2 regions of the Arthrobacter sp. LjRoot78 genome follow, and region 2 is predicted to be linked to the other one. Evidence: riboswitches for the same ligand, from Rfam matches in the RefSeq annotation. Region 2 holds a riboswitch; the other holds the start of a gene.
What was found. Region 2 has a riboswitch for cyclic di-AMP ahead of ACSQ1X_RS04105 (M23 family metallopeptidase). Riboswitches for the same ligand answer to the same signal wherever they lie in the genome.

Region 1: another riboswitch for cyclic di-AMP. It lies ahead of ACSQ1X_RS11840 (NlpC/P60 family protein); the one in region 2 lies ahead of ACSQ1X_RS04105 (M23 family metallopeptidase).

Annotation. Positions count from the first base shown of each region.
Region 1 covers NZ_CAXUTG020000001.1:2,553,440-2,560,932, reverse strand. The annotation lists gene ACSQ1X_RS11865 (CPBP family intramembrane glutamic endopeptidase) at 1-181, shown strand, start outside; gene ACSQ1X_RS11860 (ribonuclease Z) at 77-1,126, opposite strand; gene ACSQ1X_RS11855 (DNA alkylation repair protein) at 1,261-1,779, shown strand; gene ACSQ1X_RS11850 (hypothetical protein) at 1,746-1,985, opposite strand; gene ACSQ1X_RS11845 (polysaccharide deacetylase family protein) at 2,059-3,528, opposite strand; cyclic di-AMP (ydaO/yuaA leader) riboswitch at 3,908-4,100, shown strand; gene ACSQ1X_RS11840 (NlpC/P60 family protein) at 4,104-4,856, shown strand; gene ACSQ1X_RS11835 (hypothetical protein) at 4,967-5,572, opposite strand; gene ACSQ1X_RS11830 (DUF1918 domain-containing protein) at 5,706-5,900, shown strand; gene ACSQ1X_RS11825 (cupin domain-containing protein) at 5,974-6,351, opposite strand; gene ACSQ1X_RS11820 (DUF5129 domain-containing protein) at 6,553-7,493, opposite strand, start outside.
Region 2 covers NZ_CAXUTG020000001.1:857,274-864,766, forward strand. The annotation lists gene ACSQ1X_RS04075 (helicase-associated domain-containing protein) at 1-712, opposite strand, end outside; gene ACSQ1X_RS04080 (hypothetical protein) at 723-956, opposite strand; gene ACSQ1X_RS04085 (cold-shock protein) at 1,141-1,524, shown strand; gene ACSQ1X_RS04090 (DUF3027 domain-containing protein) at 1,533-2,096, shown strand; gene serC (phosphoserine transaminase) at 2,310-3,440, opposite strand; gene ACSQ1X_RS04100 (metal-dependent transcriptional regulator) at 3,806-4,501, shown strand; cyclic di-AMP (ydaO/yuaA leader) riboswitch at 4,641-4,852, shown strand; gene ACSQ1X_RS04105 (M23 family metallopeptidase) at 4,856-5,680, shown strand; cyclic di-AMP (ydaO/yuaA leader) riboswitch at 5,829-5,988, shown strand; gene ACSQ1X_RS04110 (C40 family peptidase) at 6,059-6,733, shown strand; gene ACSQ1X_RS04115 (NlpC/P60 family protein) at 6,894-7,493, shown strand, end outside.

The sequences.
Region 1 (7,493 bases), 1.7 Mb from region 2:
GGGGTTCCACGCCTGGGCGCCGGTGTTCATCTTTCCCTTCGCCCTGCTCCAGGCGTTCATCTTCACCCGGACAAAGTCACTGTCCTACATCGTGGCCGTGCACCTGCTGTTCGATTTCGTGCTGTTCCTGGTCCTGCTGCATGCCCACAACCGCGCCTGGATCGACATCTTTGTCTACTGACGGTGTAGGGAACGGGCGCGGCGTACCAATCGCGGGCCGAGCCCCGCCCGCAAGCCAGGAAGCCCGCTCCCGCCTGGGCAGGGGAATCCTGTCCAGGTCCTCTGCGGCAACGACGGCGGCCCGGCCTGCGCGGGCACCGGCCTGTTCCGCCAACACGCTGACGTCCCCATACCGGGACGAGAAATGCGTGAGGACCAGCATTCCGGCCCCGGCAGCGGAGGCCAGATCGCCGGCCTGCCCGGCAGTGAGGTGAAGATACCGGGAGGCCAGCCCGGCGTCGTCGTCGCTGAACGTTGACTCCGCCACGAGGAGGTCCACGCCTTCGGCGAGCTCCCCGGCGGCGTCGCATTCCGCGGTATCCATCACGAACGCGAAGCTCTGGTCGGGGCGCGGAACGCTCACGTCTTCCAGCCGTACCCCGTTGAGGTTTCCCTCCCGCTGCAGCCGTGCGACGTCTCTTCCCGAGATTCCCGCCGCCGTAAGCTGATCGGGCAGCAGCGTGCGGCCGGCGGGCTCGACCAGCCGGTAGCCGAAAGTCTCAATGCGATGCCGCAAGGGCCGCACCTCCAGGCCGGGCGCGATCGGCCCCGGTGCGGAATGCGGGTGCAGCCGCAGTTCGAGGCCGGGGGAGGCGAGGGACACGAGGGCGCGGACCACCTCGGTGCCGGAGACCGGAAAATGCAGGTCCACCGGGTGCTGCACACCATCGAGCACCATTCGCGACAGTACGCCCGGAAGTCCGAAGCAGTGGTCCCCGTGAACGTGGGTCAGGCAGATCCGCGTCACCTGGCTGGCTGAGACGCCGGCGTGGATCATCTGCCGCTGGGTGCCTTCGCCGGGATCGAAGAGCATGCCCTCGCCGTCCCAGCGAAGCAGGTACCCGTTGTGGTTGCGGTTCCGCGTGGGAACCTGCGACGCGGTGCCGAGAACGACCAGTTCACGCATGGGACCGAGCATCTCACGCCGCAGTACCGGAGGACTACACGACGACGGCATTCCGTCGGGGCTGCTCCAGCTATACCGCACAGAATGCCTTCGGGAGTTCGATCCTCCGCCTGCGGGAACGGCAGAATAGTGGGATGACCGACGCCTGTGACTTCGTGGATGCCTCGCTCCAGCGCGAGAGCTCCTGGCTCCGGGCAGAAGAAGCACAAGCCCGGCTGGGCGACGGGCTCCAGTACTACGGCGCCTCCGTGGGTGCTGTGCGGGGGACCATCCGCGACATGCTGCGCCGCCACCGGGACCTCACACACGATGACATTACCGCGCTCAGCACCGAACTGTGGTCGGTGGCCGTCTTCGAACGCCGGCTGGCGGCGGTTGTCCTGCTGCAGTCCCGGGTTGCCCTTCTGGACAACTCCGACCTCACCCGGATCGAGGGCTTTGTGCGGGAGGCGCAGCTGGGTGAGCTGGCGGACCCCCTCGCAACCGACGTCGTCCGTCCCTTGATCGCAGGCCTGGAAGGGCAGGCAAGGGCACGTGCGGACGTTGTGCTGGACCGCTGGGCGGGGGATCCGGATCCGTGGCTGAGGCGGGCAGCCGAGCTGTCGCGGGCGGACGCCCCTCAGCCGCCGGCCCGGCGCTCCACCACCCCGTAGGCCTTGCCCTCCAGGAACTCCCAGTCCGTCACCACCATGAACCCGAGGGCGCTGACGCGGTCGTTGAGGACCAGGACGTCGAAGCCGCCGTCCCGCGGCTCCGCGTCCCACGTCGCCACATGGAGCTCCTTTCCCTCAAGGATCAGGAGCTCGGTATTGACGTCGAAGTCCTCCTGCGGCTGATCGCTCAGCTGGCAGATCGCCACGCAATAGTGTTTCACTCTTCGCCCACAGATCCGGCGCGGTCGGTGCGTTCATTCCGGTCCACCGTCCGGCCTCCTATGTGATACGGATTCCACGGGACGGTGACCAAGTGACGATTCCCCCTTGGAAGTTTTGGGCCACGACACCACCGGCGCCGACGTACTCGTCACTGGTTGGATACCCGAGCTGGCCGTTTTCCCAGCGCTGTGCTGCCCAGGCGGCGCCGATGGCGCCCTTGGTGCTGTGGGCACCTGTGACCGCGGACCAGTGGACCTGGCCTCCCTGGAACACCTGGTAGACGCCACCATTCTTGAGTCCCGGGATCTCGTCGCTGACCGGGTAACCCAGCGCTCCGTTTTCCCAGCCTTGCGCGGACCATGCCGAACCTATGGCTCCGAGGGTGGCGTGTGCCCCCGAGGCTGGCGACCAGTGGATCTGGCCGCCTTGGAAGACCTGGTAGACGCCGCCGCCCTTCAGGCCGGCGACCTCGTTTGTGAGGGGGTAGCCAAGTTTTCCGTTTTCCCAGGACTGCGCGGCCCAGGCTGCACCGATGGCACCTCTGGTGCTGTGTGCCCCCGAGGCTGGTGACCAGTGGATCTGGCCGCCTTGGAAGACCTGGTAGGCGCCGCCATTCTTAAGCCCCGCGATTTCATTCGTAAGCGGGGAACCGAGAAGCCCGCCGCCTGAGCCTTGGGCAAGCCAGGCCGCTCCGATGGCGCCGCCCACCACAGGTCCGCTGGGAGAGGGCGATGGAGACGGGGAGGGGGAGGGGGAAGGCGACGGTGAGGGAGAAGGCGATACCGGGGACTGGCCCAATGCCTGTGCGACTGTGCGGACCGACGTCGTACCGTTTGCTGTCCGTGCGGCCAGCCATGTGACGAATTCCTTGAACAGTGCGGGGCTGATCGACAGGGACGGGTCCGTTCCGTTGGCAATCTCGTGGAAGGTCAGCTGCAGCCAGCCGCCGGTTGTCTCCGCGTTGGTGACGGTGGCCTGCAGGTCCGCCAGGCTCCACGTGGCGGCCACCTGGTCCGGTGCCCTGGTGACCATGGGTTCCTGCGGCGGTAGCGTTTCGGCCACAGGGCAGTCGGCGCAGCTGGCAGGAGAGCGTATGTCGCCGAGGCCCCGGGAACTGGCGTACCCACAGCCGCTGACTGCGGACTGGGCCGTGGCATTCACCGCAGCGAAGGGGTAGGCGAAGTTGCGGACGGTGAAGCCCCAGCCTTCGAGGGTCGACTTGCTGTTGCAGGCCTCCGCGCTCGCGGCCGCTGCGCTGAGCGTTGTCATGTCTGGATGGGTTACGCTGTGGCCGGCGATCTCGTTGCCGTCGGCGGCCAGAGTCTGCAGGTTCGCCCGGGTCAGGAACCCGGACTGGTCCACAAAGGACGTGGTGATGAAGAAGGTTCCCACCAGACCGTGGGCTTTGAGCTCCTGCGCGGCGGCCAACTGGCTGCCGAGGCCGTCGTCGAACGTCAGGCTGACGATGGTCGGCCCCGCGGCCTTCGATGTGCCGGCGACACCCACCACCGTGCTGACAGCCAGCAACAGCGCTCCCAGGATGGCGACCCAACGCCGGCCGTGACTAGCCCCGGCCGTAGGCTCTGGGAGTTCCGCGACATGACGTGGCTGGTTGTGGACAGAACGATTTGACCAACGCATGATTCCTCCAGGCGTGTGAGTCCCCCCGCAAGAACATGCACGTAGACTACGCCTCGCGGCGTCAATGGAAAACACTCGAATTTGACAAACCGCAGATCCAAGTATATGTAGCGTGCCGCTACCTGCTTGTAGCAGCGCGAGCCGGGCCACAGCGGTGCCGGGGGAGGGCCCGACGGCCCCGTTACCTTGATGTGACATCCCAACGGTGGCCCGCGTACGGTGGAACGGTGCCCGTTGTCTCAGATACCGGCACTCCCGGGCGGATTGCCTAACCCTGCCGCGGTCCGGGATCCGATCGAAACCATCCGGCAGGGACGGGGAAACCACTATTGACCGGCAGAGTTCGTGCTGGTCTTCGGGGTGAAGCCGCACGCCATCCGCAACGCGGAAGGGCGCTGCGGCCGGGTGTCTCCCATCCGAATCCGACAGCTAACCTCGCAGGCATCGGGAGAGGTTAATTCATGCTTTCACGCAAACTGCCCGCTCATCATCGGTCAACCGCGCCCGCGGGGCGCTCCAGGTCCACATCGGCCGGGGGCCGGAGCAGGGCCGGCCGGCAGGCTGCGGTCATAGCCGCTGCCTCAGGCCTGGTCCTGTCCAGCGGCATGGCGGCCCAGGCCGCTGAAGCCCCGGCGGAACGTGACTCAGCGCCGGCGTCCGCCCCCGACATCAATGCCCAAGTGGGTGCCCCGCTCAGCGCTGATTCCCATGTCAAGATCAGCTACGAACGTCCGGACGTCAGCACCACCCCCGCCCCCGTGGAGGTATCGGTCGAAGAGCCCGTCCCGGCAGTGGCGGCAGCCCCCGCGGCGGCTCCGGCGCCTGCCGCTCCTGCTGTTTCCGTGCAGGTCCAGGCCGCGGTGCCCGCTCCCGCCCCGGCGCCTGCTGCCGGCGGTGTCAACGCCGCCATGGTTTCTGCCGCCTACGCGCAGCTGGGCATCACCCAGGACTGCACCGCCATGGTGGAAAAGGCCCTTGGCTCAGCCGGCATTCCGGTCGGGGACCTGGGACCCATGCAGTTTATGAACTATGGCTCCGTAGTGGGGGAGCCCCAGCCCGGCGACATGGTGGTGCAGTCCGGCCACGTCGGCATCTACATCGGCGACGGCCAGGTGATCAGCGGCGGAATGAACGGCGTAAACGCCACCGTCACGCACCCGCTGTCCTGGCTGACGGCCACCGGCGGCGTGACCTTCGTCCGCGCCGGAGCCTAGCCTCCCCGCTGCTTCTTCAAGCGGGCGTAACGGCCGGCGATCAGCTGCCTTGGGGGCAGCAGGTCGCCGGCCTTCCGCGTATTCGTGGCACAACGGCGCACACGGGTACCTCAGGGCGGCGAGATGGTGAGCTGGGCCGTGCTCTCGCCTTCCGCGAACTTGATGCGCAGCAGCGCGTCGCGGGTGTCCGCCGGAAGGGTGAAGCGGACGCCACCCGACTTGCTCGAATCACCCGCGACCAACTCGTTCAGGCCGGGATCGGGGGAGTAACTGACGCCACCGACGTTCAGCCTGAACGTTGAGTCCCAGAAGTTCAGGTCATACCGGCCGTGGTTGGTGCACCTGAGCGTGAGGGTCAGTGCGATTTTGCCGGACACATCGGGGCGCGCACTGGCGTTGAGAATTTCATATTCGACGTCGGCGGCCCGGTACGTGCGTTCGGCTGGCAGGGCTACCTTCCACTCCGCGCGGTTACCTGTGCCGGACCCGGGGGCGGACGTCGACGCACCAGCGCCCGGCTGTGCGGCGCCGGTGGAAGCGGCCGGGGAACCCGTACCGGAGGCGCTCGCCGTCGAAGCGGCGGGACGGCCGGCGTCGAACATCCCCAGTTGCCCCATCCCGAGCAGCAGCCCCGTCACAGCGGTGATCACAGCTGCTGCAGCGGTCAGCAGGCCGGGCAGCGTAGCCCACCAGTTGTTGGGTTTTTCCTCCGCCATAGCCGTTCCCCCTCGGTCCCGTGTCAAGGTCAGTTCAGTCGTATCCCGGCCGTACACCCTCGAACTTCCAGTGCGCAACGGCCCTGTTATCCCCGCCCCGAGACTCGTACTCTGGTTCTTGGAGGTGATTGCCATGAAGGCAACCCAGGGAGACCGGATCACTATCCGGGGCAAGACGGTCGGATCGTCGGAGCGGCACGGCCAGATCGTTGAGGTTCACGGCGCTGATGGAGCGCCGCCGTATGTGGTGCGATTCGACGACGGCCATCAAACCACTGTCATCCCCGGCCGGGACTTCGTGATTGACAGGATCCACCCGCAGCAGTGAACCCGCAGTAGTGGCCCCGCAGCCAACCGGGCTGTTGTACGCCCGGCCGCTTCGGTTGCTTCGGCGCGGCCGGTTACTCGGGGGACTTGGCGAACACCGCGGCGCTGACGAACTCCACCCCGGTGAAGGGTTCGTCGCCTTCGACCCACGCGTCATGGCCTGGCGGGATGCTGTAGGAATCATGAGCGGCGATGTTGATCTGGTTGCCGTCAGAGGTCTGGACCACGAGTTTGCCGGAAACGCAAAAACCGACATGGCTGAGCTGGCATGACTCGGTCTTAACGACGGGCTTGATGCACTCGGACCAGCGCCAGCCGGGTTCAAATTTGAATCTTCCGATGGTGTAGGCGTCGACGGATACAAGATCCACTTCCGTCTTATCGGGGCGGCGCTGTTCGTCCGGAGAATTGTGGGACTTAACTGCGAGTTGAGCGACAACATTCGTGGTCATGGCTCTCTCCATCAATCAGAATTGCGGATGGGGCTGTCCGGGCCGCAACGGCGACCGGCCAGCGGACTCGGCTTGCCAGGCTTGAACCCGCGCGGCGAACCGATGTAGCGATCGTCTTACGATGCCCAGCTTCCTCCGATCCCGGATTCTTGTCGAGACCCCGTGGCGGAACGCAGCCGGCCGCCCGCCGGCAGCCCCGACCTAGAAACTGGACGAACTTCCGGACCCGGAAAAACTGCCGCCACTGGCGCCATAGCCGGTGGTGCTGCCGCCGCCGCGGGCCGTGCTGACGCTGCCCACGCCTGTGCTGAATCCGGTATTGAAGGCCGGGACCGAGAAGAAGTAGTACGACGGATAGACCGTGCCCAGGATGCTGGGCTCGTAAGCGCGGCCGTGCTTGGCCTTGGTGCCCGCCTGGGCGGTTTCCATTTCCTCGCGCATCATTTTGGCTTCCCGCTCGTTCTTCGCGAAGCCTGCAATAACGGTGTCCGCGTGGTTCTTCAGCAGTTCGGTCAGATGCGTCCGGGCATCACGCAACCGGTCCAGGGCAGTTTCGGGGCTGATGGTGCCCTCGGCGAGTTCGGCCGACCAGCGCTCGATGTCACGTTGGCTCTGCTCGCGGAGAGACCGGAGCGCCGCAGCTGTCGCCGAGTCGCCCTCGGCATGGCGCTTGCTGAGCATCTGTTCGATGGCGGCCAGGTCGCTGCGGAACGGCGCCAGCTGCCGGTCCCACGCAGGTGCCCACGCCGATCCGCGGTTCAGCAGGGCGTTGGTGTCGGCTATGACGTCATCGAGCGCATCCAGTTCCGCAGACGCGTCGGCATAATTCCGTACCAGCTTCAGGTTGGGCCGCCGTCCCATGGCCCGCGGAGTCAGCGCGTGCGCCTGGTTGGACAGCTGGGTGGCCGCGTTGTACTTGGCCAGGAAAGTGCGGTGCTTCTCCAGGACCGTGCTGCCGTACCGCGAGGACTCCGGGATGGTGCCGGCGTTCAGCTCGGTGACTTGCAGGTCCATGCTCACGTTGGCGTAGCTGGCGTCCCCGCGGGCGAGTTCCCGGCGGCTGTCCACCCTGGTCCGCCATCGCACAATCAGCCAGGTGGCGGCGCCAAGGACAGCCGCTGCCACGGCGCTCCAGGCCGTGA
Region 2 (7,493 bases):
CGACGGAGGCCCGCCGCTGGGCCTGGGGCACCGCGCCCATGGCCCAGTTCCCGAAACGGGCCAGGAGCGCCGTAGTGCGGTCCGGGGCCGTGGCGAGGAGTCGTTCCAGGGCATCGGGCGTGGCTGTCCAATGCTGCAGTGACAGGGCGGCTTCCATGGGCGTTGTGGCCGGATGGATGGAAGCGCCGCTGTGGTGTAGTTCGCCCACCAGTTGCACCACGCGCTGGGCGAAGGCCGGCTGCAGCCGGACAAGTTCCGTGTAGCTCCTGCCCAGTCCTGCCGGATATATCCCTACGACGTCGCGGAGGCTTCCGACCGGAAGGTAGAAGCGCTGGCGGGCACCTGCCGGCAGCGCAGCACCGTGCGGGGGCTCGGCGCGGTGCACGAGGGCCAGTTCTTCAAGGGAGTGCAGGATCCGTTCGATGGCGGACAGCGAGGCGCCGCGGATGAGTTTCTTGAGTCCCGCGGCCGAGGCGCTGTGGGCGGTGTCCGTGTTGGTGCAGAGGTGGAGGGTCTCCAGAACCTGCATCTGCGGCCGGTTCAGCCGCTCCAGTGCCCGCTGCACGCTGACCCTGGCACTGGCCCGCGCCGCGAGGGCCGCAAAGTCCGGAACGTTGGGTGAGACCAGGTCCGGCCGCGCGGAGAACAGGGCCCGCAACGAGTCGTCGCTGCGGGCCTCCAGTTCCTTGCTGAGCGCGCGAATAAAGGACATCAGTCCAACGTTACCGCCCGCCGGACTTTCCTGCCCGGCGGCGGGCGGCGACGCCGTCGATCACCAGGAATATCATCAGGAGGAACGCCAGCGGCAGGCCGTACAGGGCCAGGGATGTTACCCACACCGGAGCGGCACTGCCGCCAAAGGCGATGGCCATGACCGCGCCCACGGCAGCCAGCGAGAGGACAGCAATAACCGCCGCAACTATCATCAGAGGCCGCCGGTAGCGGGAGGGTGTCATGGAAGTAACGCTAACAGCCCGGCTGTGCCCGTGCCGCAAAGCGGGAATCCGGGTCTCGGCAGGATAACCTTGAAGATACAGACCAACATGGTCCGGGCAGCCATACCCTGAACCCGCATATCAATGCGGATGCGGTGGCCGCCGGCCGTGTCACAGGAAGTCCAGAACGAAGAAGGTTGATTACGTGCCTACCGGCAAGGTCAAGTGGTATGACAAGGAAAAAGGCTTCGGATTCCTCGCAGGTGAGGACGGCCAGGAAGTATTCCTGCCCAAATCCGCCCTGCCCGAGGGCGTAACGGACCTCAAGGCCGGCACGCGCGTTGAGTTCGGTGTGGCTGACGGCCGCAAGGGAGCCCAGGCCCTCGGGCTGCGCGTGCTGGACAAGACCCCGTCCATCGCGAAGGCTAAGCGTCCCAGCGCCAAGGACCTGGCACCCCTCGTCCAGGACCTGGTAAGCGTGCTGGACAACCTGTCCGGAACGCTGTCCGCCGGAAAGTACCCGGAAGGCAACAAGGCCAAGGCGATTGCAGCTGCCCTCCGTAAGGTCGCCGACGAGCTGGACGCCTAGGCATCCGCATGACTTCCCAACCTGACCAGGGCACCCCCAAACCGGCGTCAAAGCCCCGCGCCGGCGTCCCCGTGTGGCGCGTCGGCAAACCGGACGCGGTGCTTGCTGCAGCCGTGGACTTTGCCCGGGCTGCAGTGGAGGGCATCGCCCCGGCCGAGCAGATCGGACAGCACCTCGGTGCCAAGAGCGAAGGGGACCGCGTTGTCACGCATCTCTTCGAGTCCCGGCTGGCCGGGTACCAGGGATGGCAGTGGTACGCGGTGCTCACCCGCAATTCCCGTTCCAAGGTCATCACGGTGAACGAACTTGGCCTGCTGCCTTCGGAGGATTCCATCCTCGCACCGGAGTGGGTGCCCTGGGCTGAACGGGTGCGCCCCGAGGACGCCCAGGAAAATGAACAGGACGCGGAGGCGCCCGTTGTGGACGCCGACGCCCAGGGCACTGTCCTGGCCGGTTCCGACGACGGCGCCGCCGTTTCGGACGACGGCGACGCTTCCGACGACGATGAAGACTCCGACGACGACAGTGACGCACCGGAGGAACCATCCGGCTCCGCCCGCGAGGTCGACTAGCCTGTTATTCCCCCGCGCTGCCCCCGGCAAGGTGAGGCTCCGTGAGGGGCTGCGCTACTTCCGGGTGGTGTTGCGGGAGAGCCAGCCGCTCCAGCTGGGCAGACGCTGCTCCAGCAGGGCTGACAGCGGAGCACTTAACGAAGAAGGCGCCGTCCGGGACCAAAACCCCGGACGACGCCGTCGGACGCTAAAGCGTCAGCAGCCGCTGATTCCCTACTCCCGCAGTTCTCCCACGACGTAGTCGATGCTGGACAGGAGAGCCGAGACGTCGTCCGGGTCGATCGCCACGAACGTGGCGATGCGCAGCTGGTTGCGGCCCAGCTTGCGGTACGGTTCGGTGTCCACAATGCCGTTGGCGCGAAGGACCTTGGCGATTGCGGCCGCATCAATCGAGTCGTCGAAGTCGATGGTGGCGATCACGTTGGAACGGTCTTCGGCCCTGGCAACGAACGGCGTGGCGTACTCGGAGGCCTCTGCCCAGTCATAGATGCGCCCGGCCGAATCGGCGGTGCGTGCAGCGGCAAAATCAAGGCCGCCGCTGGCGTTCAGCCACTGCACCTGCGCGTCCAGGGTTACCAGTGTGGCCAGCGCAGGGGTGTTGTACGTCTGGTTGAGCCGTGAGTTGTCGATGGCGGTCTGCAGGTCAAGGAAATCGGGGATCCACCGGCCGCTCGCCTTGATCCGGGCAGCGCGCTCCAGCGCCGCCGGAGAGAAGAGCCCCAGCCACAGGCCGCCGTCGGACGCGAAGTTCTTCTGCGGGGCGAAGTAGTAGACGTCGGCTTCCGAGACGTCGACGTCCAGGCCGCCGGCAGCCGAGGTGGCGTCCACCAGGACAAGCGAGCCTTCATCCGCGCCGGCAACCCGCTTGACCGGAGCTGCCACGCCCGTGGACGTTTCGTTCTGCGGCCAGGCGTAGACGTCCACGCCCGCTTCCGCGGTGGCTTCCGGCCGTGTGCCGGGCTCGGCTTTGATGATGGAGGAGGCGTCCAGGAACGGAGCCTTGTTGGTGGCGGAGGCGAATTTGGAGCCGAATTCTCCGAATGAGAGGTGCTGGGCCTTGCTGTCCACAAGTCCGAACGCCGCGATGTCCCAGAACGCCGTTGAGCCGCCCACGCCGAGGATGACTTCGTATCCTTCGGGGGCGCGGAAAAATTCGCTGAGGCCGCTGCGGACAGACCCGACCAGGTTCTTCACCGGGGTCTGGCGGTGCGACGTGCCCAAAAGCGTGGCAGAAGCGGCGGACAGCGCCTCGATCTGCTCGGGGCGGACCTTTGATGGCCCGGCGCCGAACCGTCCGTCCTTGGGCAGGAGGTTGGCGGGGATAGTGATGCTGGTGTCGCTCACAATGGCTCCAATTTATCGGCGTGGACGTGTTTCCGGTGTGGACGGGGGCCCGGCAGTACAGGGGAATCCCCTATATTCTGCCTGACGTGCCTGCAGGGGAGGGAACGGCATCCGTCATAGTCCAGTCACTGAGACATCCCGGCCGCAGGTCAGCGCAGTGCGCGGAAGATTATCCGGAGTAATTCAAAATAGGCTAAACTGGTTGCTGTCGTACAGCGGGCCGCGTAGCCGGTCTGGCTGATCCCGCGGGGCTTTTCCCAGCGGCTGGTCGGTGGATGCAGGTCCACCCCGCCGAGGCCAACGTGGAGGCTTTTGCGCGGTACGGTGGGACTGACGCAAGGACTGTGCTCGAGGAGCTGAGCTGGATGACCGATCTGATCGACACCACGGAGATGTATCTTCGGACAATCTTGGAGCTTGAGGAAGAGAACATCGTGGCTCTCCGCGCCCGGATTGCCGAACGGCTGCGCCACTCCGGGCCCACCGTTTCGCAGACCATCGGGCGCATGGAGCGTGACGGACTGGTGGTTGTTTCGGGGGACCGGCACCTTGAGCTCACCGAAACCGGCCGGAAACGCGCCACCGAAGTCATGCGCAAACACCGCCTCGCGGAACGGCTGCTAGCCGATGTCATCGGACTCGACTGGGCGTACGTCCACGACGAAGCGTGCCGCTGGGAACACGTCATGAGCGAGCGGGTGGAGCGTCGCATCTTCGAACTCCTGAACCACCCCACGGTATCCCCCTATGGCAATCCCATTCCAGGCCTGGCGGCGCTCGGTGGTCAGCCAACTCCCGCGTTCACCGACGGTGTGGTGAACCTCCTTGAGGCCATGACCGGGTACGGAGCCGACTCGCGCATCACGGTGAGCAGGCTGGCCGAGCCCATCCAGGTTGAGCCGGAGTTGCTGGTGCAGCTGGATGAAGGCGGAATCCGGCCGGGGGCGTCCCTCGCACTGGAGCGCGTGGGGGAGTACATCTCCGTGCGTGTGCCCGAGATCGAAGGCGCCCTGGAGTTGCCGCCCGAGGTTGCGGCCCACGTGTTTGTTACGGTCAGCTAACTGCGCCCTTGTAGGACCACCTACAACGTACTGAGACCCAGATAACGGAATTATTACCGCGCTGATTAATCGCCTATAGTTGAGCACTAGCGCCGATACAAAAGCGTTACCTGATCCGAAGCCGAGCTCTGCCAGCGGATCAGTGTGCGAACCACCTCCTGGCAGAGGCGGAGGAACCACAACCGGCCGTTGAAATACGGCCTTGGGGTGAAGTCCGTCAGCAGCAAGCCACTTCCGACGAAGGATTCCCTAGGGAGACCTGTGTCGGACGCCTTGCATTGGCGGACCGGGTCTTTGCACTCTCTGACCCGAATCCGACAGCTAACTTCGCAGGCTCTCCAGAGAGGATATTTCTTGACCACGCAGACCGTCAGGGGCCGCCGCAGGGCGACCGGTCCCGCTTCGGAGTACCCTGTGGCCGAAGCCGTAATGACGGTCAGGCCGCGCGATGCACACCGTGATGCACGCCGGCGCCGCAGCCTGTTCAGCCAGGTAACGGACTTCGCTTCGGCGAGCGGCGTGGGTCAGAAGGCCGGCATTGCCCTTGCCGCCACCGGACTTGTCCTCACCGTGACCGTCCCGTCGACCGGTCCCATGATGTCCACTGCGGACACCGGGAATGCCGGTGTCGCCGCCTCAGTTGCCGCGCAGCCGGAGGTTTCCGCTGCTGCCGGCGCCAAAATTGACTTCAACCGCACTTATGTCGCCACCAAGGGCGATCCCGACGGCAAGCTCAAGCAGCTCCTGAGCGCGCAGTCCGCGGGCACCATCACCCGCGCTGCTTCCGCCGGGAGCCTCGGGGCGCCGCTCGAACACTTGGTTTCCGCTTCGCCCTTCGGTTTCCGGGTCAGCCCGATAACCGGCGGAGCCGGTGAGTTCCACCGGGGCCAGGACTACGCGGCACAGTGCGGCACCAGCGTCCTGGCTGCCGCCAGCGGAACGGTCACGTTCTCCGGCTGGCACCCCTACGGCGGCGGAAACCGGGTGGTGATTGACCACGGCAACGGCCTCGAAACCACGTATAACCACCTTTCGTCTTCAAGCGTCCAGGTCGGCCAGAAGGTCAGCCGCGGCGACGTTGTGGCCCTGAGCGGGACCACCGGCGCTTCCACCGGCTGCCACCTCCATTTCGAAGTGATGGTCAACGGCGAAGTCGTTGACCCCACCGGCTGGCTCTGACCCAAGCGATGGGTCACTCTCGCATTCCTGTGACATGCCGTGACCTGAATGTGACATTCGTTCGGAATTCCTGTACCGTTTAGAGCACGCCAACTTTTCCGAAGTTGGCGCTCTTGAGTGGATTGCCTAACTCTGCCACCGCTCAAGGTCCGTTCGCATGACATCGTCTGGCAGAGGCGGGGGAACCAATTTTGGTCTTCGCAAGAAGACCTTGGGGTTAAGTCGCAAAAGCTTCCCAGGAAGCCGAGCGGCCGGGTGACTCCCATCCGAATCCGACAGCTCACCTCGTAGGCATTGGGAGAGGCTACCTTCGTGTCTACACGCAACACTTCTGCGCGCCACCGTGCGCAAACGGTTCGTACGAACCCGTTGAACTCCGTGTCCAGGGCTGTTACTGCCAACGCCGGGACCGTAGGTCGCCAGGCGGCTGTGATCGCAGCTGCGTCCGGACTGATCCTCAGCGTTGGAATGCCGGCAAATGCCGCCGATACCAACCTGGGTGTTTCCGCTTCGACGGAGTCCGACTCTCAGTCAGCCCAGCTGGCCGTAACCGCTGAACCGACAGCGACTGTTTCCTTCGAGCGTCCGTCAGTCACCACGACGGCAGCGCCCAAGATTGAAACCGTCCGGGCACAGTCCACCGGTACCGACGCCAGCGAGACCTCCACTGGTGCTGACGGGGAAGCCAAGGCCGGCAAGCTTGCCGACGCCGCCTCCTCTGCAGCAGCATCGGGCCTCGCCGCCATCGCGTACACCGGTATTGGCAGCGCCTACGTCTGGGGCGGCACCACTCCCAGCGGCTGGGACTGCTCAGGCTTCACCCAGTGGGTCTACGCCCAGGCTGGCATCAGCATCCCCCGCACCAATGCATGGACCGCCATGACACCCACCGCCACCCCGGCGCCGGGCGACCTGGTCATGCAAAACGGCGGTGCGCACGTTGGCATCTACGTCGGCAACGGCATGATGATCAGCGCGCTGAACCCGTCGCAGGGCACGATCCTGCACGCTGTGTCCGCCACGGGCACTTCTGCGTTCTACACGCTTCGCTAGAACACGCGGCGCTTCGCTACATCCCGGGTTTCCCGTCGCTGAAGCGCGCGTTCTTCGCTAAATAAACCTGTTCGGGCCGTTCCGGCGTACCCCCAAGATGCCGGAGCGTCCAAAAACCGCGGCCTGCCACGCAGTCTGAGGAAAACGAAAGAGAGAAATAATGACTACTCGTGCGATCGCACGGCACCGCGCCGAGGTTACCAAAACCAACTCGCTTGCTGTCATTGCCAAGGCTGTCGGCGACAACGCCGGCGGCATGGGCCGTCAGGCTGCGGTTATCGCTGCAGCTTCCGGCCTGGTCCTGACCAGCGGTATCGCAGCCAACGCTGCCGACACCAACGTTCAGCGCGAAGCAACCTCTGCTTCCACCCTGGAAGTGCAGTCCTCTGCTCCGGCCAACATCTCGGCCGCTTCCAGCATCGCCATCTCCTTCGAGAAGCCGGCGGTCTCCACCTCCCCGGCTCCGGTCGTCGAGGCTCCCAAGCCTGTCGTCGAGGTCCAGGAAGCTGCTCCCGAGGCTGCTCCGGTTGCCGCTGCCGCGACCGTGTCGGCCCCGGCCGTCCCTGCAGCTGCAGCACCCGCCGCCGCCAGCGGAAACGGCGCAGCGATTGCTGCCGCCGCCTACGCCCAGCTGGGTGTCGCGCAGGACTGCACCGCCCTCGCCACCAACGCGCTTGCAGCAGTCGGCGTCAACTACCACGGCTGGCCGGCAGGTTACCTGTCCCTGGGCCGCACCGTGAGCGCCGCCGAGGCACAGCCG